2 regions of the Stanieria cyanosphaera PCC 7437 genome follow, and region 1 is predicted to be linked to the other one. Evidence: riboswitches for the same ligand, from Rfam matches in the RefSeq annotation. Region 1 holds a riboswitch; the other holds the start of a gene.
What was found. A riboswitch is a leader RNA that binds a small molecule or an ion and turns the genes downstream of it on or off. The one in region 1 is predicted to bind cyclic di-AMP.
Positions count from the first base shown of each region.

Region 2: it holds a riboswitch for cyclic di-AMP, as region 1 does, so the genes downstream of both, STA7437_RS01995 (ArsB/NhaD family transporter) here and STA7437_RS10075 (exopolysaccharide biosynthesis protein) in region 1, are expected to answer to the same signal.

Region 1 covers NC_019748.1:2,302,912-2,312,867, reverse strand. The annotation lists gene STA7437_RS10085 (hypothetical protein) at 1-182, opposite strand, end outside; gene STA7437_RS10080 (cation-translocating P-type ATPase) at 296-3,088, opposite strand; gene STA7437_RS10075 (exopolysaccharide biosynthesis protein) at 3,106-3,711, opposite strand; cyclic di-AMP (ydaO/yuaA leader) riboswitch at 4,114-4,253, opposite strand; gene STA7437_RS10070 (hypothetical protein) at 4,470-4,823, shown strand; gene STA7437_RS10065 (alpha/beta hydrolase) at 4,820-5,449, opposite strand; gene STA7437_RS10060 (ATP-dependent zinc protease family protein) at 6,623-7,102, shown strand; gene rimK (30S ribosomal protein S6--L-glutamate ligase) at 7,129-8,058, shown strand; gene STA7437_RS10050 (succinylglutamate desuccinylase/aspartoacylase family protein) at 8,144-9,133, shown strand; gene ylqF (ribosome biogenesis GTPase YlqF) at 9,130-9,956, opposite strand, start outside.
Region 2 covers NC_019748.1:468,555-478,510, forward strand. The annotation lists gene STA7437_RS01990 (hypothetical protein) at 1-341, shown strand, start outside; gene STA7437_RS01995 (ArsB/NhaD family transporter) at 399-1,742, opposite strand; cyclic di-AMP (ydaO/yuaA leader) riboswitch at 2,126-2,259, opposite strand; gene STA7437_RS26415 (hypothetical protein) at 2,286-2,429, opposite strand; gene STA7437_RS02000 (sodium:solute symporter family protein) at 2,467-4,257, opposite strand; gene STA7437_RS02005 (hypothetical protein) at 4,263-4,895, opposite strand; gene STA7437_RS02010 (hypothetical protein) at 5,569-5,748, opposite strand; gene STA7437_RS02015 (L-threonylcarbamoyladenylate synthase) at 6,266-6,919, opposite strand; gene larC (nickel pincer cofactor biosynthesis protein LarC) at 6,988-8,226, shown strand; gene STA7437_RS02025 (FAD-dependent oxidoreductase) at 8,291-9,956, opposite strand, start outside.

The DNA.
Region 1 (9,956 bases):
TGATGTTCTCCTTGCTCATCAATAACTTTAACTTCATGAGCAAATTTGTATTCATCGGCAAAAGGACCTTCCACAACAGTTTTGCGGACAATTTCTTGACCTCCAGAATAACAGACTAGTACTGCATCGGTTTGGACTGGTTTAGCCTCCACTGGCTGAAGTCCATATCCTAAGATAAGCATTACTGAAATCAATAGACAAAGCACTATTTTCATATAGCAATCCTATTTGATTTGTGAACATAAATTATTGTCAAAAGGCAGAGGGCAGAAATAAAAACTTAGATTCAATTGATTTAGCCTCGCTTTTTCAACAAACGTAAAACAATCTTTTCAAATTCAATCCAAACAAACATCAACAGACTAAAACCGACACAAATTCCTAATTCTGTAGGACTCAACCAATGAGTATTAAAGAAATTACGTAACGGTTCAACGTAGATTAGAAGTAGTTGTAAGATGGTAGTTAAAGTAACTGCTCCTAAAACATAGGGATTAGAAAAAGGATTGATTTGAATAGTCAATTGGGTATCAGAACGAATTGCCAGGGCGTGACCCATTTGTGCTAAACATAAAGTTGTAAAAACCATAGTTTTCCAGCGTTCTGGATTACCATCAGCTTGAGCGTGATTATAAGCCCAAACCATCAGTGCGATCGCAAGAATGGCAAAAATAATCCCAATTCTGACCATATAAAGTCCTAAACCACGAGCAAAAATACTTTCTCTGGGACTATAGGGTGGGCGTTTCATCACGTTGGGTTCGGCGGGTTCTACTGCTAATGCCAGCGCAGGTAAACCATCAGTAACTAGGTTCATCCAGAGAATTTGTAAAGGAGAGAGTGGCACACCACCTAAACCAATCAAAGGTGCAGCAGCAATCGTTAAAACTTCACCAATATTACTGCCCAAAATATATTTAATAAAACGACGAATATTATCGTAAACTACTCTGCCTTCTTCCGTCGCAGCCACAATCGTAGCAAAATTATCATCCAACAAAATCATATCGCTGGCTTCTTTGCTGACATCTGTTCCTGTAATACCCATGGCAATACCGATATCAGCTTGTTTCAGGGCTGGTGCATCATTGACTCCATCCCCTGTCATGGCGACAAACTTACCTCGTTTTTGAAGTGCTTTAACAATCCGAAGTTTATGTTCTGGAGAAACACGAGCATACACACTTACTTGATCGACCGCTTCTTCTAATTCCAAGTCAGACATTGCCTGTAATCTTTGTCCTGTCAATACCTGCTCGTAGGGACTAGCAATACCTAGTTCCGATGCGATCGCCATAGCAGTTAATTGATGATCTCCTGTAATCATCACAGGACGAATTCCTGCACTTCGACAACGTTTGACAGCTTCTTTAACTTCGGGACGAGGTGCATCAAGCATTCCAATTAAACCTAACCAAACTAATTCCCGTTCAGTATTTTCTTGATCTTCTGCGTCGGGAACACTGCTTAGAGGTTTGTAAGCAAAACCCAGTACCCTTAAACCATTACTTGCCATGCCGTCATTTTCAGTTAGAATGTGCTGTCTTTGTTCAGCAGTAATTGGAACTAACTGGTCTTTAAGCAAAATGCGATCGCAACATTCTAAAATTAATTCTGGTGAACCTTTGGTGAACATGGAGTAAGAGCTTGTTCCGTCTCCGTTATCAACAATCACAGACATCCGTTTTCTTTCAGAAGAAAAAGGAAACTCTCCCATCCGAGGCATTTTACTGTCTAGATTTTCTTTAAAAATTCCTGCTTTTCCAGCTAAAGCGAGTAACGCGCCTTCAGTTGGATCTCCTAAAATATGCCATTCTGTTTGTTTGGGGGTTTTTTTCTGTTGTAGTAGAGCATCGTTACACGCTACACAAGCAAGCATTAGTTGTTGAACTTCTGGTTCGGTTTGCAGTTGCTGATGCTGCTTACTTAAAAATTCTCCTACAGGGTTATAACCTTCTCCTGTTACGTTAAAGTGATAAGAACCTGTCTCAACTTTCTGCACTACCATTTTATTTTGAGTCAAAGTTCCAGTTTTATCGGAACAAATCGTAGTTACCGAACCCAAAGTTTCTACTGCTGGTAGTTTACGGATTAAAGCATGGCGACGCACCATTTTTTGAGTACCAATGGCTAAGGTAACTGTCACTACCGCAGGTAATCCTTCTGGAACAACGGCAACTGCCATACTTAACGACACTTCCAACAATTGTTCAAAAAACTGCCATCCTGTTCGTAATACACCACCAATCACCACTATAGCAACCAAACCCAAAGAACTACTTACCAAGACATTTCCCAGTTGAGTCATTCTTTGTTGTAGAGGAGTCGGTTCGGTTTCTACACTCTGTATCATAGCAGCGATATGACCGATTTCCGTGTCCATCCCTGTTTTGGTAACAATTACTTTAGCTCTGCCTAAAACTACTTCCGTTCCCTGAAAAACTAGATTAATGCGATCGCCTAAAGAACTATCATGAGGTAAAATAACATCAGCTTGTTTAAGGACTGCTTCTGCTTCTCCTGTTAAAGTCGATTCTCGCACTTGTAGGTTTTGGGCTTCTAGCAAACGTCCATCGGCAGCGATTTGTACTCCTGCTTCTAACAGCATGATATCCCCTGGTACTAAATCCTTGGCAGGAATTTCAGTAGTTTTTCCTTGCCTAATCACTCTCACTTGGGGAGCAGAAAGACGTTTTAGGGCTGCTAAAGCTTTTTCTGCCCGACTTTCCTGTAAATAACCTAAAATTCCGTTGACAATCACAATTGCAAAAATTGCTACTGCGTCTTTAGGAAATGTGCCTTGACGAAAATCTAAAACTGCTGATACTATTGCCACGGCAATCAGCATCACTAACATGATGTTGGTAAACTGTTCCCATAAAATTACTAAAGCACTGCGACCGCCAGATTCTTTTAGTTCATTTGTACCAAAAGCTTGCTTTCTTTGCTCAATTTGCTTCGCTGTTAATCCTTGATTAAAATCACTGGTAAGAATTGCTAAGGATTCTTCAACGTTCAAAGTATGCCAATCTTTACTAATCTCAGGAATTGAACCAGAAGCAACGAAGGAAGTTTTAGGAACATTCATAGTTGGTAATTAGTTGTTTATCTAAATAAATTGGGTAACAAGTGAGGTGCTTGCCAAAGGGCATAACCAATAAAACCAAAAAATAAAGTATTCAATACGGTTAATCCATAGCCAAAGAAAATCAACAAACCATCGGCTTCTAAAGTAGCCACTGCTAAAAGTAAAATTGCACTTGCAGGAATAGGGTTAGTAAAAGGAATTGGCAACATGAGCAAAATTGTTAGCCAGGCAATACAAAAGCCATTAATTCGCCAGACAGAAGAACTTTCTGCAATTGACAACCAGCGATGACGAACAACTTTTCCTAAAAATTTATTTACTCGTTTGGCATTGTGCAGTAGTTTTAGACTGAATTTACGAGGAAATTCAAATCGAGCTATTTTTTTAGGTAGCCAGGGTGATTTTCTTCCCATTGCCATTTGGACTGCCAAAATTAAGCAACCCAACCCCAAAATAGTAGATAATCCTGGAGGCATAGGAAAAAGAAAAGGCAACGCCAGCAAACCTAAACTTAGACTAAATCCTCGTTCTGAAGTTTCTGCCAAAATTTGCCTAAGAGTTAGAGGCTGATCAGACAATCTTTGAAGAAGAGATTCAATATCTTGAGAAAATCTGAGATTCATTGTTGTTTTTTTTATAAGGCAATTTTAGCTAGGTATTAAATATTCAAACAACTTGATTGAACCGCATTCAATCTATAGTTATAAAAATACTCTTGACCAAAACGCCTTAAAAGTGAGAATTCTTATATTTTGAAATGATTTAATGATACAAAGTCTTATTTAAACAATCGACAGTTTGCCAAAAATAAAAAACCTCACAGTTTTTCTAGATTTACATACAACAAAATGCCACAAAACATAAATTTTGCTCAGAGATTGTTTAAGTTTAATAACTAAATTTCCTGTAATTTCATCAGCAATGCCTCAAAATCGGTACAAAAAATGAAATTTAACTTAGAGTCAAGTCAAATAATTAGGATGCACTGAAATAGGTTGAGACATTACTTAAAAAATGCTTTCCCTTCAGTCTCCTCTCAATGCCGACGAAGTTAGCTGACGGGCTAGAACTGAGAGATGTTCTTCTCTAACTAAACTATAGAGATATGCCCCTAAATCGGTTCCTCCGTTTTCCTTGAAGTTAGGAAATTAAGCTGACTTACTTAAATAAATTTAAATAGAGATTATAACATGATTTTGTTTGGCAATAGCATAGGAACTTGTTCAACCCAAACTAGGAATTTATACTTTAAATTTTAAGCAGGCAGTAAAAAAAATCTGCTCGAAATTTTTTAATTATGATTATAAGTTAAGAACTTAATTAACTCACAAATTTGTAACTTAATGCTAATCTATTTAAGGTTAATCTAGAGATGTAAACAATGAAAGGCAAGGTAAGTTTAATAGTCAGTTTTTTAGGTTTTTTTTCTTTAGCTAATATTAATAGTTTACTAGCAGTAGCTCAAGACAATCAATCCCAACTCCAAACTAATACTTATCCACCAGAATACATCAGTGAATATTTACAAAATTGCGTTAAAACTTCTATGCAAGAAGGATTACTTGAACCAGAAGCAAAAACTTTATGTGACTGTACACTCAAAAAGTTTCAACAGAAATATACTCTAGAAGAATTTAAACAATTAACAGCAGCCTCACAAACCGATCAAACTGCTAGTGATGCTTTAGTTGAAGTGGGACAATTGTGTTTTGAAACGATTCTTTACGAAAACTAATTTTTAATTTGAGCAGTAATAAATTGTTTAATTAAATCTAATTCTAATGGTAAAATTTCATGCCCCATTTCTAACTCATGATATTCAATCGCTAATCCAATTGCTGCTAATTCATCTCTAGCTGTTTGTGCAGCTTGTAGAGGAACAACGGGGTCCTGTTTACCATGTACGATCAGAGTTGGAGGTAAAAAAACATCTTGTTGGTGGGGATGATAATGTAAATAACCACTTAAACTACACAAAGCAGCAAAAGGAAAAGATAGTCCTAAATCTAAAGTCATAGCTCCTCCTTGAGAAAAACCAGCTAAAACCGTTTTTTCTGGGGGAATTCCAGTACTAGATTCTAAGGATTGTAACCACTCAAATAAAATTGCTCGACTTTCTAATAAACCATCATATTCACTGGTTTCTAAAGCATACCAAGCTCTTCCCCCCGGTACTTGAGGATGAGCAAAAGGTGCATTAGGAAAAATATATTCAAACCCTGGTAAATTTAACATTTGAGCTAAGGGAGCTAAATCTTGCAAATTAGCACCCCAACCGTGAAGCATGACAAGTAAATTAGTCGGTTTTTCACCTTTTTCAGGAGCAATAACAATAGCATCTAAGGTTTTACTGGCTTTCATATTTTAGTAGACACGATTTCAACTTCGCCGAGACTCGAAGATTAAACTAGAAGTTAGCAATCAATCGAACTGATGTAGGGAAATATTTATTTTTAATTAATAAAATTTTCAACAAACTTAAATCTTTGGTTCAATAGTGTTTTTTTACACTCCATGAGAACCAAAAAATATTTTGAGTTTTCTTGAGTAATTATAAACTAACTATTTTTTAAGAATATCTTTAGCTTTTGGGGAATTATTGTTTAAATAAAAATAAAATAAACTATTAACTCTAGTTTAATTTTAATAGGAACTAGCCATCCAGAAGCTTTAATTGCCAAGGGCGAGCAAGCCTAAAATAAAGCAGCGATTACCAAGCCAAACGCTCTTTTCAATTAGTAAAAATTGCTTGATTAAACCTTTAATCACTACAACTAGTAGAACCAAGCTAAATGATTTTTAAGTCTTTAATATTAATAAATTACAATCAAATCCCAACTTTTTTTGTTCAAGATATTTTAATTATCTCATGATTAACATGAATTTTGTGCCTTTTCAGGATAAATTAGATATCGTGAGACTAAGTCAGTTGAGCAGTCAAAACTAATTGACTGACAGTTCACAGTTCGTGGGACTTGGAGGTATTGGTTCTTAGGCTAATACCTCTTTCTTCTTGACAGAATATCCAATAAGGTTATTGAAAATCTTCCGTTAATTTACTCAAGAGGTGTCAGCCAATCTGCCGATTTTTCTTAAGCGAGAAAGAAGAAAAAGCTTAATTTTTCTAGCTTACTAATAGTTTGAGCAGATATTGTTGCTCAAAAACAATCAAAGTATGGGTCATTCTGTCTTTGCAAGCTTAACCTTGCTTGGATTTAGTCACTCGGTACACCGCGTGACCCTGATAGGAGTTAAACTAATTCTCTCTTTCTTCCTATAATAGCGACAGATGATTCAATTTAATCAGAACCGCAGAAAATAAGTTTTTTTTGACGGGGCGTACAAGCCGACCGGGGGTGGGGCTAATTTACTTTGCCCCTTCAAAGCCTGGGCTGTTTCTATCTTGGGAAAATCGTAGAATAGTAGGGAATTAGGGAGATAGAGAGATAGGAAAAACCAAACCGTGACGGATTACTTTCGACCAGAGCCACTCTTGCTCAATCTAGAAAACTAACAACCAAAAATTAATTGCAGGTGAAACAGAACAAAACATATTCTCCTGAATCTAAATTTAAACAGCTAGCAATTATTGGTTGGCGCGAAACGATCGCTCTACCAGAACTAGGTATCAACCGAATCAAAGCTAAAATCGATACAGGTGCGCGCTCTTCTGCATTACATACTTTTCACGTAGAAGAATTTCGACGCGATGGGAAACAAATGTTGCGTTTTCAAGTCCATCCTTATCAGCGAAATAGTAAACAGACGGTGACAACAGAAGCAGAATTATTAGAATATCGACAAATTAGGAATTCTGGTGGACACGCCCAACTTCGACCAGTAGTTGTGACTACAGTACAATTAGGTGACCAACAATGGCAAATTGAATTAACCTTAACTAATCGAGATGTGATGGGTTTTCGGATGTTATTAGGTCGACAAGCTATTCGTCATCACTTTTTAGTCGATCCAGGAAAATCTTTTCTTCAAAGTTATCATCATCCAGAAAAATAGTAAGAGTAGAAAAAATAATTTAAAAAATGAAAATAGCTATTTTGTCACAAGATCCTTCTCTCTACTCTACTAAACGGCTGAAAGAAGCAGGAGATCAACAAGGACATGATATGCGGGTGATTAATTATCTGCGTTGTTACATGAATATTGCCTCCCATCGACCATCGGTTGTGTATAATGGCAAACCTTTGGAAGATTTTGATGCGATTATTCCTCGGATTGGTGCGTCAAAAACCTTTTATGGTACGGCAGTAGTACGACAGTTTGAGATTATGGGAGTTTTTAGCATGAATGAATCTCAGGCGATTTCTCGTTCTCGCGATAAACTGCGTTGTCTGCAAATTCTGGCTCGGGAAGGAATTGGTTTACCAGTAACAGGCTTTGCTCATGCTACCCAAGATATTGATGGTTTGATTGAAACTGTAGGAGGCGCACCTTTAGTAATTAAGTTGTTAGAAGGTACTCAAGGAATTGGTGTAGTTTTAGCTGAAACTTATCAAGCTGCTAAATCAGTAATTGAGGCTTTTCGCGGGTTAGATGCCAATATTTTAGTTCAAGAGTATATAAAAGAAGCTAAAGGTGCGGATTTACGTTGTTTTGTCGTTGGTGGTAAAGTCATTGCAGCTATGAAACGGCAAAGCGCAGAAGGTGAATTTCGTTCTAATTTACATCGAGGAGGTCAAGCAGAAAAAGTAAAATTGACTCCTGAAGAAAAAAGTACAGCAATCAGAGCAGCTAAGGCAATGGGTTTAAGTGTCGCAGGAGTAGATCTACTTCGTTCTAATCATGGGCCGGTAGTAATGGAAGTAAATTCTTCTCCGGGATTAGAAGGAATTGAAACAGCTTCAGAAGTGGATGTCGCAGGCAAAATTATCGATTTTATTGCCAAAAATGCTTCCCCTACCAATAATCCCGAGCAACTTCGCAAACGGGTACGCGATCGCATTCAATATTAAGGTAAAATCATAAATTACTTTCTTGCGCGGTTTTAACAAAAGCCGTGTTTTTATTGTAAAAACGACCAGTTAATTAGGAAAACAATTGGAAGTCAATCTAATTGAAATTGCCAAAGAAATTATTGAACCAGGACAATTACGTCGACTAGATATCCCAGTCAGTCGTTTGCCTACTCAAACCATGTTATCTTTGCCAGTTACGGTAATTAATGGTAAACAAGCAGGGCCAAAGTTATGGTTGAGTGCAGCTATTCATGGGGATGAACTTAATGGAGTTGAAATTATTCGTCAGGTAATCGAACAAGTTCAACCAGAAAAATTAGCTGGGACTTTGATTGCTGTTCCTATCGTTAATTTGTTTGGTTTTATTGAACAATCTCGTTATCTTCCTGACAGAAGAGATTTAAATCGTTCTTTTCCTGGTTCGGAGACTGGTTCTTTAGCTTCTCGGTTGGCTAATTTATTTATGAGGGAAATTGTTAAGCATAGTACTCATGGAATCGATCTCCATACCGCAGCTATTCATCGCATGAATTTACCTCAGATTCGGGCTAATTTAGAAGATTCAGAAACCTATTGTTGCGCTCAAGCTTTTAATGCACCAATTATGATGCACGCTATCACCAGAGATGGTTCACTGCGTCAAGCTGCTACTAATCAAGGTATTCCTGTTTTACTTTATGAGGGTGGAGAAGCATTACGTTTTGAACCTTACGCTATTGAAGTAGGAGTTACAGGAGTTTTAAGAGTGATGCAATATTTGGGGATGGCTCAATTTCCCCAACTTCCACCGCCAATTACTTCAGTCGAAATTCGACAAAGTAAATGGATTAGAGCTTTTCGTGGGGGAATTTTTCACCGTGAAGTAAGTTTAGGTCAACAGGTAGAAAAAAAACAACCATTGGGTTTTATTACTGATGCCTTTGGTGAAGATAAATCGATAATTCGAGCTAGCGTCAGTGGCATTGTGATTGGTTATAATCAAAACCCTTTGGTTAATCAAGGAGATGGCATGATTAATTTAGCTATTAAAGATGCGTATGCAATAAATTCTTTCAAAACTCAACCATACTAAAATTCATTTGGTAATTCCAGGGGTATTTGCCCCATTGCCCCTGTGCGAAAATCATGCAGTAAAAGGCGAGCTACTCTTTCTTTATCTCCTTGATAAACTTTGTCTGCCAAATCTTGAATAAAACTTTCTCCTGTAATAGTCAAAGGATCGAGATGATAACGAGATTGTAATACTTCAGCAAAACCCAACTCTACCAACAAATCCACAAAAACCGCAGCTACTCGTTGATTATCATAGGCAGCTTCACCAATATCCTCACAAATAGCTAACTTAATCGCATCTTGTTGATTTTCCAATCGCCAAGGAATCACTCCAGGTGCATCTAATAACTCAATTTCATCGGAAATTCTCACCCATTGCAACTGACGAGTTACTCCTGCTTTACGCGCACTAGCAACTGCCTTACGCCCCACCAGACGATTAATCAAAGCAGATTTACCCACATTAGGAAAACCAATTACTACCGCCCGTACAGCACGAGGACGCATACCGCGATCGCGTCGGCGTTGATTCATAGCAGCCCCTGCATCTTGAGCAGCATATTTAACTGCTTTAATTCCTTTTCCCGCTTTAGCGTTAGTCCAATAGGGTTTTTCTCTTCGCTCTTTAAACCAGGTGATCCATTCTTGTTTAGTTTCGTTGGGAATCATATCAACCCGATTTAAGACTAATATTCTTGGTTTCTCACCAATCCAATCAGCTACTTGGGGATGATGGGAAGCAACAGGAATCCTTGCATCCAAAACTTCTAAGACAACATCAACTCGTTTGAGTTGTTCTTGGAGTTGTTTTTCCGCTTTAGCAATATGACCGGGATACCATT
Region 2 (9,956 bases), 1.8 Mb from region 1:
GTCAAAAAATTAATTTATCTGTGCCTGTAGCAGAACAAAAACAGATTAAAACAGAATTACTAGCCCAAATGCCGACTAATTTTTTAGCCAAATTAGTTGAAAATCAACGTCAAACAGTTGCCTTACCCTTTTGGGGTATTGCGGGATTAGGATTATTATTAGGAATATCTTTTCAACAACCTATAGATTTTTTAGCACCTGCAATAGCATTCCCCATTGCTTTTAACCTTCAGAAATGGGGTTGGCGACTTCAGGCGAAACGTCTAGTGATTCAGACTTTAGAGGAAATTGAAACGAGAATGAAACCCGCTACTTCTGAAACAATTACAGATAGACAATAAATATAGCACTATATATTCATCTCAGTTTTAAATTTTAAATCTGGAGTATTCCTTTAGTTACAGTAGAAAAAAGACAGTCATGTAAACGGCAGATACTAGTAATTGAGCGCCCATCACAGGTAAACCATAACGAAGAAACTTTTTAAAAGAAATTCGTCTACCGTGTAGTTCAGCAATTCCTGCTGCAACAATATTAGAAGAAGCACCTACCAAAGTACCATTACCTCCTAAAGTTGCACCAAACATCATCGCATAAAATAAAGGTAAAACTTCAACGGGTATTTGACCTGCAAAATCGGGAGATAATATTTCTGAACCAACAAAACCAACATTAACTAAATACTGTTTGAGTAAAGGAATCATTGCTACTACTAAAGGAATGTTGGGAACGACACTTGATAACAAACCAACAAAAGCAATTAGTAACAAAGAACCCAAGAAAATATTTTGACCAATTATTACTCCCAAAAATCCTGATAAACTATTGATTACCCCTGTTTTTTCTAGTCCTCCAATTAAAACGAAGACAAACATAAAGAATAGAAGAGTACTCCAATCTACATCTTGAAGAATGTTATTAACAGTATCAATTTTGGTAGATTGCGCTAACCATAAAGCTAAAGCAGCACCCATTAATGCTGTAGCAGGGGGAGGAATTGGAACAGGTAATAATTCACCAATGACAAAAAATAATAGAACAAAGCTAATAATTAATCCACCCAACATTAAGACACGAGGATGATTAATTTTTGGGTGGGGTAAATTTGCTAAGGTGTCTAGTTTTTTATTCCAGATATCTCTAAACAAAAATGGAACTAGTACTACAATAGTGCCTACTGCTAGTACTCCACCTAAACTTAAACGTGATAAATAATCAGTAAAACTAAGATTAACTGCATCTCCTACTAAAAAAGTAGCGGGATCTCCTACTAAAGTGAGTAATCCTGCACTATTTGCTACTAGTACCATCAAAACTAATAAAGGTACAAAATCAACCCCAATTTCCTCGGCAATTGGCGGAACTAAAGGAGCAAGTAACATTACAGTCGTAGCATTTGGTAAAACTGCACAAATGGGAGTAGTTATTGCCACGATTGCAAGTAGAAGTCTCTTTCCTTGTCCTTTAGCAAGGATAACCATTTGAGTACCTAAATAATCAAAAACTTTAGTTGGTTCAAATGCCCTGACTAATACCATAACTCCAAAAAATAAAGCTAGGGTAGAGTAACTTCGACTGATGTATTCTACTGCTTCTGTCAAAGTCATGATGTGAGCAAAAATTAAGACTAAGGCACCTAAAAATGCTGCAATGGTCAGATGAATCTTTTCTGTCATAATTGCTGTAATGACAGCCACAAAGGTCAAGGCGGTAACTAAAGCCGGCATAGTAGATGAAATCATATTTTCTAGAAATTAATGTAATTAAGCAGAAAGTTGACGTAGATAATTTCTACTATTGATACAGATATTGATGAGTATTAATTAACTATTTATCTCTAGTATTTTTTGTATTTACTGAACTTTTACTTGAGCTAATTTAGTTAAAAAAAATAATTAGGAGCAATAATGAAAAACTAATATAAAACAATGCTATTAAGCATAAGGTTGAGCCAAATCAAAATATAAGGCTGTTTTAAACTTAATTGGTCAAGATAATTGTTTGTGGAAGAATTTATACTTAATTCCATTGGCAATGTCTCACAATTAAGCGGTTAGGTACAAAACACAGCAGTACCAATGAGCAAAACTGATGAGTACAAGACATTGCAGAAATGTTGACTCTTCAGTCCACTCTCAATGCCTACGGAGTTAGCTGACGGACTAGAACTGAGAGTTGTTCTTTTTCACAGATTAACAATGAAAATTAGCCCCAGATTATGGTTCCCCCGTTTCTTATAAGCTTAAGTAATTAATTAAAATTAATAGCTTAAGAATTAGGCTGACTTACTGTAACTTCTTAGCAACTATAGCACAATTATTTACAATTAATAAATAACTTTTGTAACCAAGAGCGATCGCTTCTGCGCCAGCGAAGCTGACCGCACCTGCTGCTACTTCGTAGTCGCATATGTGCCTTTTGTTTAGCAAGACTGCTTTTGAAGAGATTAATAACTTGATTAAATCACTAATCTTCTAAACCTGGTCGTGACATAATTAATATTCTTTTTTTATTGAGTTGACGCAACCAAAATCCTCCAAAGACAGCACCAATCAAAGCTATCCATCCTGTCAGTGGTTGTAATAATAAAAAGCCACCAATTCCTAACATTAAACCAAATAATAATAAACTAGCTGCTACAACTTTGAGGAGATCTCTACCTAAATCTTGGGCCGATGGTAAACCAGTCCGTTCTCTTTGACGTTGCCAACCAATTCCTCCTGGACGAACTCGACGATAAAAATTATCAAGGACGGCATCAGTTTCTGGAGGAGTAAGCCACATAACAGTCAACCAAATAATCGCTGTTACCAAGGAAATAAACATTAAACGCCCACCAAAATCAGCAAAAATTTGATTAAAACCAGGAAAAACACTAGTAAATAGTCCAATACTAAATCCACCAATCATTGCTGCTAATTCGGCTGCTGCATTAATTCGCCACCAAAACCAACGCAAAATTAGAACTAAACCTGGACCAGTTCCGATCGCTATCACTAAACGAAAAACTGTGGTAATATCAGTAGCATAAAAAGCTGCGATCGCTCCTAAAACAGTTACCAATACTGAAGCTATTCTTCCTGCCAATACTAATTCAGCTTGAGTTGCATTAGGATGCAAAAAACGCAGATATAGATCGTTAGTCAAGTAAGATGCACCCCAATTAATCGAAGTAGAAACCGTACTCATAAAAGCAGCAATTAAAGAAGCTACCACTAATCCCAACATTACAGGGGGCAAAAAATCTAGCATTAATTTGGGATAGCTTAATTCGGGATCTTCTAAATCAGGATAAATAACAATTGCTACTAAAGCAACAATAATCCAAGGCCAAGTACGGATAATATAGTTCAAAATATTAAAAAACCAAGAAGCTTTTTCTGCTTCAGCTTCATCTTTAGCAGCTATTAAACGCTGTATAAATTCTCCGCCACCGTCACTACGACGAAATGACCACCATTGAACTAATAAATAAGCAGCAAACGTACTAGCAGTAATTCCTGCTGCATCATTCCAACTAAATCCTTGCCACCCTAATTGCACTGGAAAGAATGATAATACATCGATTGCAGTTGCTTGTTGAACTTGTGGTATTAATTCGGCAATACCACCCACATGATTAACTGCGTAGATAGCTACTACTACCGCACCAATTAAAGCTAAGAAAAATTGAAAAAAATCAGTTGTAACTACTCCCCATAACCCAGAAAACCCAGAATAAATCAGCACAAAGATGCTAACTCCGACTACACTCCAAATTTTAAGGTTTTCTCCAGGATTAAAGCCTAAACTTTGCCATAACTGCAATGCATCAACTACTTTAACCATAGCTAACATGGCATAACCAATTCCAATACAATTAATCGGAACTGCAAACAAAAAAGCTTTAGTTGCCCTTAAAACTGCTGCGGTTGTTCCGCCATAGCGTATCTCAGTTAATTCGGCATCGGTAACTATTTCTGAACGTCGCCAAAGTCGGGAAAAGATGTAAATTAAAACAACATGAGAGATGCCAAAACTCCACCATTCCCAATTACCAGCAATACCGCGACTAGCAACAATACCACAGACATAGAGAGGAGTATCAATCGAAAAGGTAGTTGCAGCCATACTTGTTCCTGCTAACCACCAAGATAAAGAACGTCCAGAAACGAAAAAATCAACTAAACTAGTGGCAGCACGACGAGATAAGTACAAACCTATTCCCATCGTAACTAACAAATACAATACAACGATGAGCCAATCAATTAGATGCATTGAAATTAAATATTAGTGCATTTTTGTTTAACGCGATCGATCAGTCTAAGCCTTTCTTCAGTAACTTGATCCATCTTTTCTAATAATTTTAAGATTTGCTTAGTACCAGACGAATCAGCTTTAATTTTGACACGCTCTTCAAATAAATGGGCTTTTTCAAGTAACTTTTGCGAAATTTCTTGGACTACATTAATTGATTTGCTACTAATTTTTAAATTCTGATATTTTCCTGCTTGTTCTCGTAACCTTTTAGCTCCTTGTTCGTATTCTATTTTAATAGTAAAAAGTGGAGCTACTTCTTCAATATAGCGATGCTTTTCAAATTGATAAACTTGATTTTCGTTGTGATAAATTGTTTCTAATAAAGAAGGACAGTCAAATAAATCAACATTAATATCAGCTTGAGCAATATTTTGCTTTAAACCGACCAAATTTAACCCAAAAAAAATCAAATTTACTCCAAGTACAACAATTATCAGAGAAAAAATAAAAGTTAAAACAAAGGTAATTGTAGTTACAGCTAATTTTAAATTATTATATTTGAGTTGGTAAGTATTATTTAAAATAATATCTATAAGTTTAATTAATATAAATATTACTACTAAAGTAAAAGCAAAAACTAGTACTAGGGCAAACATAATTGACCGCTAAAAATTGTTTTTCATCAAGTTTACCCATTATATCTGGACAATTTATCATTGTTTGGAGGTTACTTTACTTTGAGCAAACAATCAATCTTGGACATTAATTAATATCAAGTCCGTCTATTCTATACAAACAGAGGTATTTTGCGAAATTATTTATTGAATTTAGAATGACCATTGAGCAATCGTACTTCATCTAAAAAATTATGAAGCTTATTTTGCCTTAAGTCTAAAGTTATTCCTCAACAAACAAAACGAAGAGAGTGAAAAGATAAACTGCGGTTTTTCAGGGCTTCAGGGTAGTGAATTAAACACAAAAACAATATAGCGTTTTTGATATTGATAAGGTAAATCTCAATCAACTATTAATCATGAAAAATCAACCATCAACCCGTATCTTAAGGTGTATCTCATAGAAGCGAAAACGGTTATAAATAGTTAATTTGAAATCAAAATTGTTTACGTAAAAACAGTTAAGTATTTAAGCATAATTATTTATACATTTTAAATTTCCTCCTGCCCTCTTTCTCCTCCTGAGCGAAGCGAAGGACTACTGCCTTATCTGTACTAACTAATTAATTTTGCCCGACTACTTAATTTAACTAATTTCATCAATTAGGATTAATCAAATACTTCTCAAACATTTAATTGCTGTCAACAATAACAGCTAAACTGGCTTGCTCAAAAGCTCTGCAATTTCTAACTTCATTTCTACAGTGAAACTTGGTTGACTAACTGCTGTTATTTTGGATTGCTCTTGTCGTAAAGTTTGAATGTCTTGTTCTAAATCTCGAATATTTTTAGCCAAAATTCTAAATACTTTGGTATAAACTTTCAGTTCTGCCATAATTCCATGCCTTCAATTCTTGTTTCACAGTAAATATCCTGAAAAAGGATGTTAGAAAAAATTATTTTAACCAAGTTTATTCTGCATATGACTACTTAAGTAATTTGCACATATACAGATGAACATAAATCACAGCTATGAAGTTTTTAATTGAACTTTTTGTAATATTTTGTATATTTACTTAACTTTTAAGAATGTAAGTTATTTAACTAATGAGGCTTTACTGTTATATTTACCAAAATTTATGACCGTCAAACAATTATCGTTGAAAAATCTAAAAATTTGTCGGAGGGTCATCCATGTATAAAGGAATAACACCAACAAATTTATTGCTTTGCAGACAGTTCTATCATCTATAGCAGTACGCTTGCTTTTAGGTTAAGACACACAGAGGTTTCCTCTGAAAGTGTAATCGACTAAGACGGCAACAGAGAACAACATAATTTCCTAATATTTTCCCGTAGTGCTATAACCTCAAAGACAAAATCTTCTTGACATTAATTTAGTTTCAATAGATTTAACTCAAAACAGATAACCAATTTTCTGCTTCTTCCCAACCTAAACCCTTGCGAATGATCATTGGTTCTTCAGTAGTCAAATCTAAAATTGTTGATAATTGAAATCCTGGTTCTACACCATTATCAAGGATAAGATCGACAGATTTATCTAAAACATCAAATAATCTAGCTTTTTCTACGCCAATTGTTGGAAATTCTCCTTCTTGGTTCGGTAGATGAGCCGAAGTAGAAATAATGGGATTGTCTAAAGCTTTTAATAAGTCTTGACACACTTGATGATCTGGTACGCGAATACCCGTAGTTTTTCGTTTTGGACTCATTACTAATTTCGGTACTAATTTGGTGGCAGGAAGTAAAAAAGTATACGCACCTGGAATTAAATGTTTCATAATTCTATAGGCGCGATCGCTTACCCAAGCATATTGAGAAATATTTGATAACGAAGAAGAGATAAAAGTCAGGGGTTTATCATTGGACATTTGTTTAATTTTTCTGACTCGTTCTACCGCAGATTTAGCATTAAGATCGCAACCGATCGCATAAACAGTATCGGTAGGATATAACATTACTGCACCTTTTTTTAAAGCAGTGGCAATTGCTTCAATCGAACGAGGTTGAGGATTATAGGGATTTAGTTCGTAAATAGTAGCCATGTTCAATTCCTAATAATGAGAAAATATGTTTATCAGCTTTGATAATTAAAATCCTTTGAATAGTAGTAATGGTAAAGTGTGTTTATTTAGAATGTCCCACCGGAATCGCTGGTGATATGTGTTTGGGAGCATTGATAGATTTAGGTCTTCCTTGGGAGTATTTAATAGATCGATTGAACAGTCTTAGTATTTCTCAGGAATATCAATTAAGGAGTGAACAAGTTCATCGTCAAGGACAATTAGCAACAAAAGTTCATATTGATTTACAATTAGCAACTAAACATAATCATCATCATGCTAGACATTTACCAGAAATTACACAAATTATTACCACTGCTGGTTTACCACCACGAGTAACTGATTGGAGTTTGCAAATTTTTCACCAATTAGCGATCGCAGAAGGGGCAGTACACGGCATTGCTCCAGAAAAAGTACATTTTCATGAGGTGGGTGCAACCGATGCCATTGTAGATATTGTGGGAACTTGTTTAGGTTTAGATTGGTTGGGAATTGAGCGTTTATACTGTTCGGCTATGCCTACAGGCGGTGGTATGGTTAAAGCGGAGCATGGGTTATTACCCGTTCCTGTGCCTGCGGTTTTAAAGTTATGGGAATTAAGAAAAGTACCAGTTTATAATAATGGTATCAAAAAAGAGTTAGTTACGCCTACAGGAGCAGCGATCGCGACGACTTTAGCGACTCGTTTTGGTGATCCGCCAGCAATGACAATTGAAAAGATTGGTTTGGGTGCTGGTTCTTTAGATTTACCTCTGCCAAATATTTTGCGGTTATGGTTAGGAACTATTGATGAACAAGAAAACACCATTACCAATCAAACGATCACCCAAGAAGAAATTACAGTTTTAGAAACACAAATTGATGATCTTAATCCTCAAGCGATCGCTTATACTTTAGAACAATTATTAGCAGTAGGTGCTTTGGATGTTTTTACTCAAGCCATAGGCATGAAAAAATCTCGTTCGGGTATTTTATTAACTGTTATTTGTCATCCAGAGCAAGCAGTTATTTGTGAAGAAATTATCTTTAGAGAAACTACTACTTTAGGCATTCGTCGCTTTAGTCAACAAAGAAGTGTTTTAGACAGAGAAATTCAAACAATTACAACTCAATATGGTGCAGTTAGAATAAAAATTGCTAGTCAAAAACAAGAACAAGCAAAACAAATTATTAATATTCAACCAGAATACGAAGACTGTGCTAATTTAGCTAGAAAACATCATCAACCATGGCGAATAATCCATCAAATGGCTTTAGACACTTGGTATCGTAATAATCAAGTTAATTAATCAATTATTAGGCATCTTCAAGATATAAATACTAGTAAAATACTAGTTATAGAAATTAACCAGACTAAACTGAAGAAAATAACGTTACTTGCTTCTCTTGAATACTAACGGTAACAGCAGCAGAAGTTTCATTAACTTCATAATTAAAATCTATTCCCGACACAAAATAATGACCTTCCGAAGAACATCTTAATAGAATAGTTTCTGACTTTTGATCATGTTTTAACAGATGTTTAATTCCTAAGAGAATGGCAAAGTATAACTGAGGATTGCGGTCTAAAATACCAAGCGATCGCTCTTCGGCAGAAAATGCTGTTTGATAAAGAGAATTTTGATTCCACTGAGATAGTGGGGGTAAGCGGAGAATATCGCTGCTATTATCTGTATTAGGAGATTGAGTTCCTAATAAAGAACCATTTTGCTGGTTTTTATCAGTAATAGCTTCTATATCTTCAATCAATAACTTAAAAATTTCCGCAGCACTCGGATGAACAGAACAACTCAACCAGCGAGAATCAGTTACGGGGAGTTCAATTAATACTGAAGCTAAAGCAATTAACTCTGAAGCATCTCGATGACAGATATGAATTGCCTCGACTTTTTGTTCTGAGGAGTTGTATAAATACCAGAGTTTGCCAGTTTCATTATAAACTGCTGACCAACCTAATCCCTTAAAATCAAGCGATCGCCATTGGGGAGATAGAAGTGTCCAGGGAGAACCGACTATAGCTAAAGATTTACGAGCGTGCAATCTAAGAGGTAAACGTTCAAAATCAGTTATTTTAATTGTTTCACCACTAGACCAAGCACGAGCTAATTTTTTACCCTGTAATTCTGCTTCTGTCGCGGAAAGAAAACCGGAAGCATCACCTAATACATAGATATCCGGACGACCAATTACATTAGCTTGTTGAAGATCGAGGTCTAAAATTGTTTTAGTCTTGCCATCTATTTCGGGTAAATTCAACTCTGGTACGCCGTCATATAGTAGATGATCGAAAGAAATAGTTTCTAATTTACCTCGAACTTTAATTGTTAAATTATTGGGTTTACATTCTTGAATTTTGGCAGGAACGATAATTTTAATACCTCTTTTTTCTAATTCTCGTCGAAAATACTGCCAGGATGGTAAATGAGTAAGTGGGGGATTAGATGTAAATATAACTGTAGTGTCAATACTGCGATCTGCTCCGCAGGCGCGTACGCGATCGCACGCAATATCGGCATAGGATAAAGAGGCGAGATTGCCTTCAGAAACAATAACTAATTTGCCATCGGTAATTGTCCAAAAATCTTGTAGGGAACAAGTATTTTCTAGCCAAGGAAATTCCTTTATTTGATTGCCTGTAGCTAAAACTAAACGGTCGAAACTTATTTTCTCTCCCGTTTTTAAGAGGATTTCTTTATTTTTTACTGTCGTTACTTCTCCTGAAATGATAGGATAACCAAGTTCTTGGAAACTTTGTTGAGTAATTTGACGCAGAGAAGAAACAAACTGCTGTCCTTGCTCGACTATTGATGTTGGTGTTTGATGACGATAGGCGGTGTAATATTCTGAAGGCATACAGCCATTATTAACGCATTTACCTCCAAAAAAATTATCGCGAGCAACAATTTTGACTTGTTGATAACCGAGACGATGCAAAGCGCGCAGAAAGGAAAATGCAGCAATGCCAATACCAACTACGACAATTGTTTCCTCTTTCCCTATCGAAAGATTGGATTGGGAA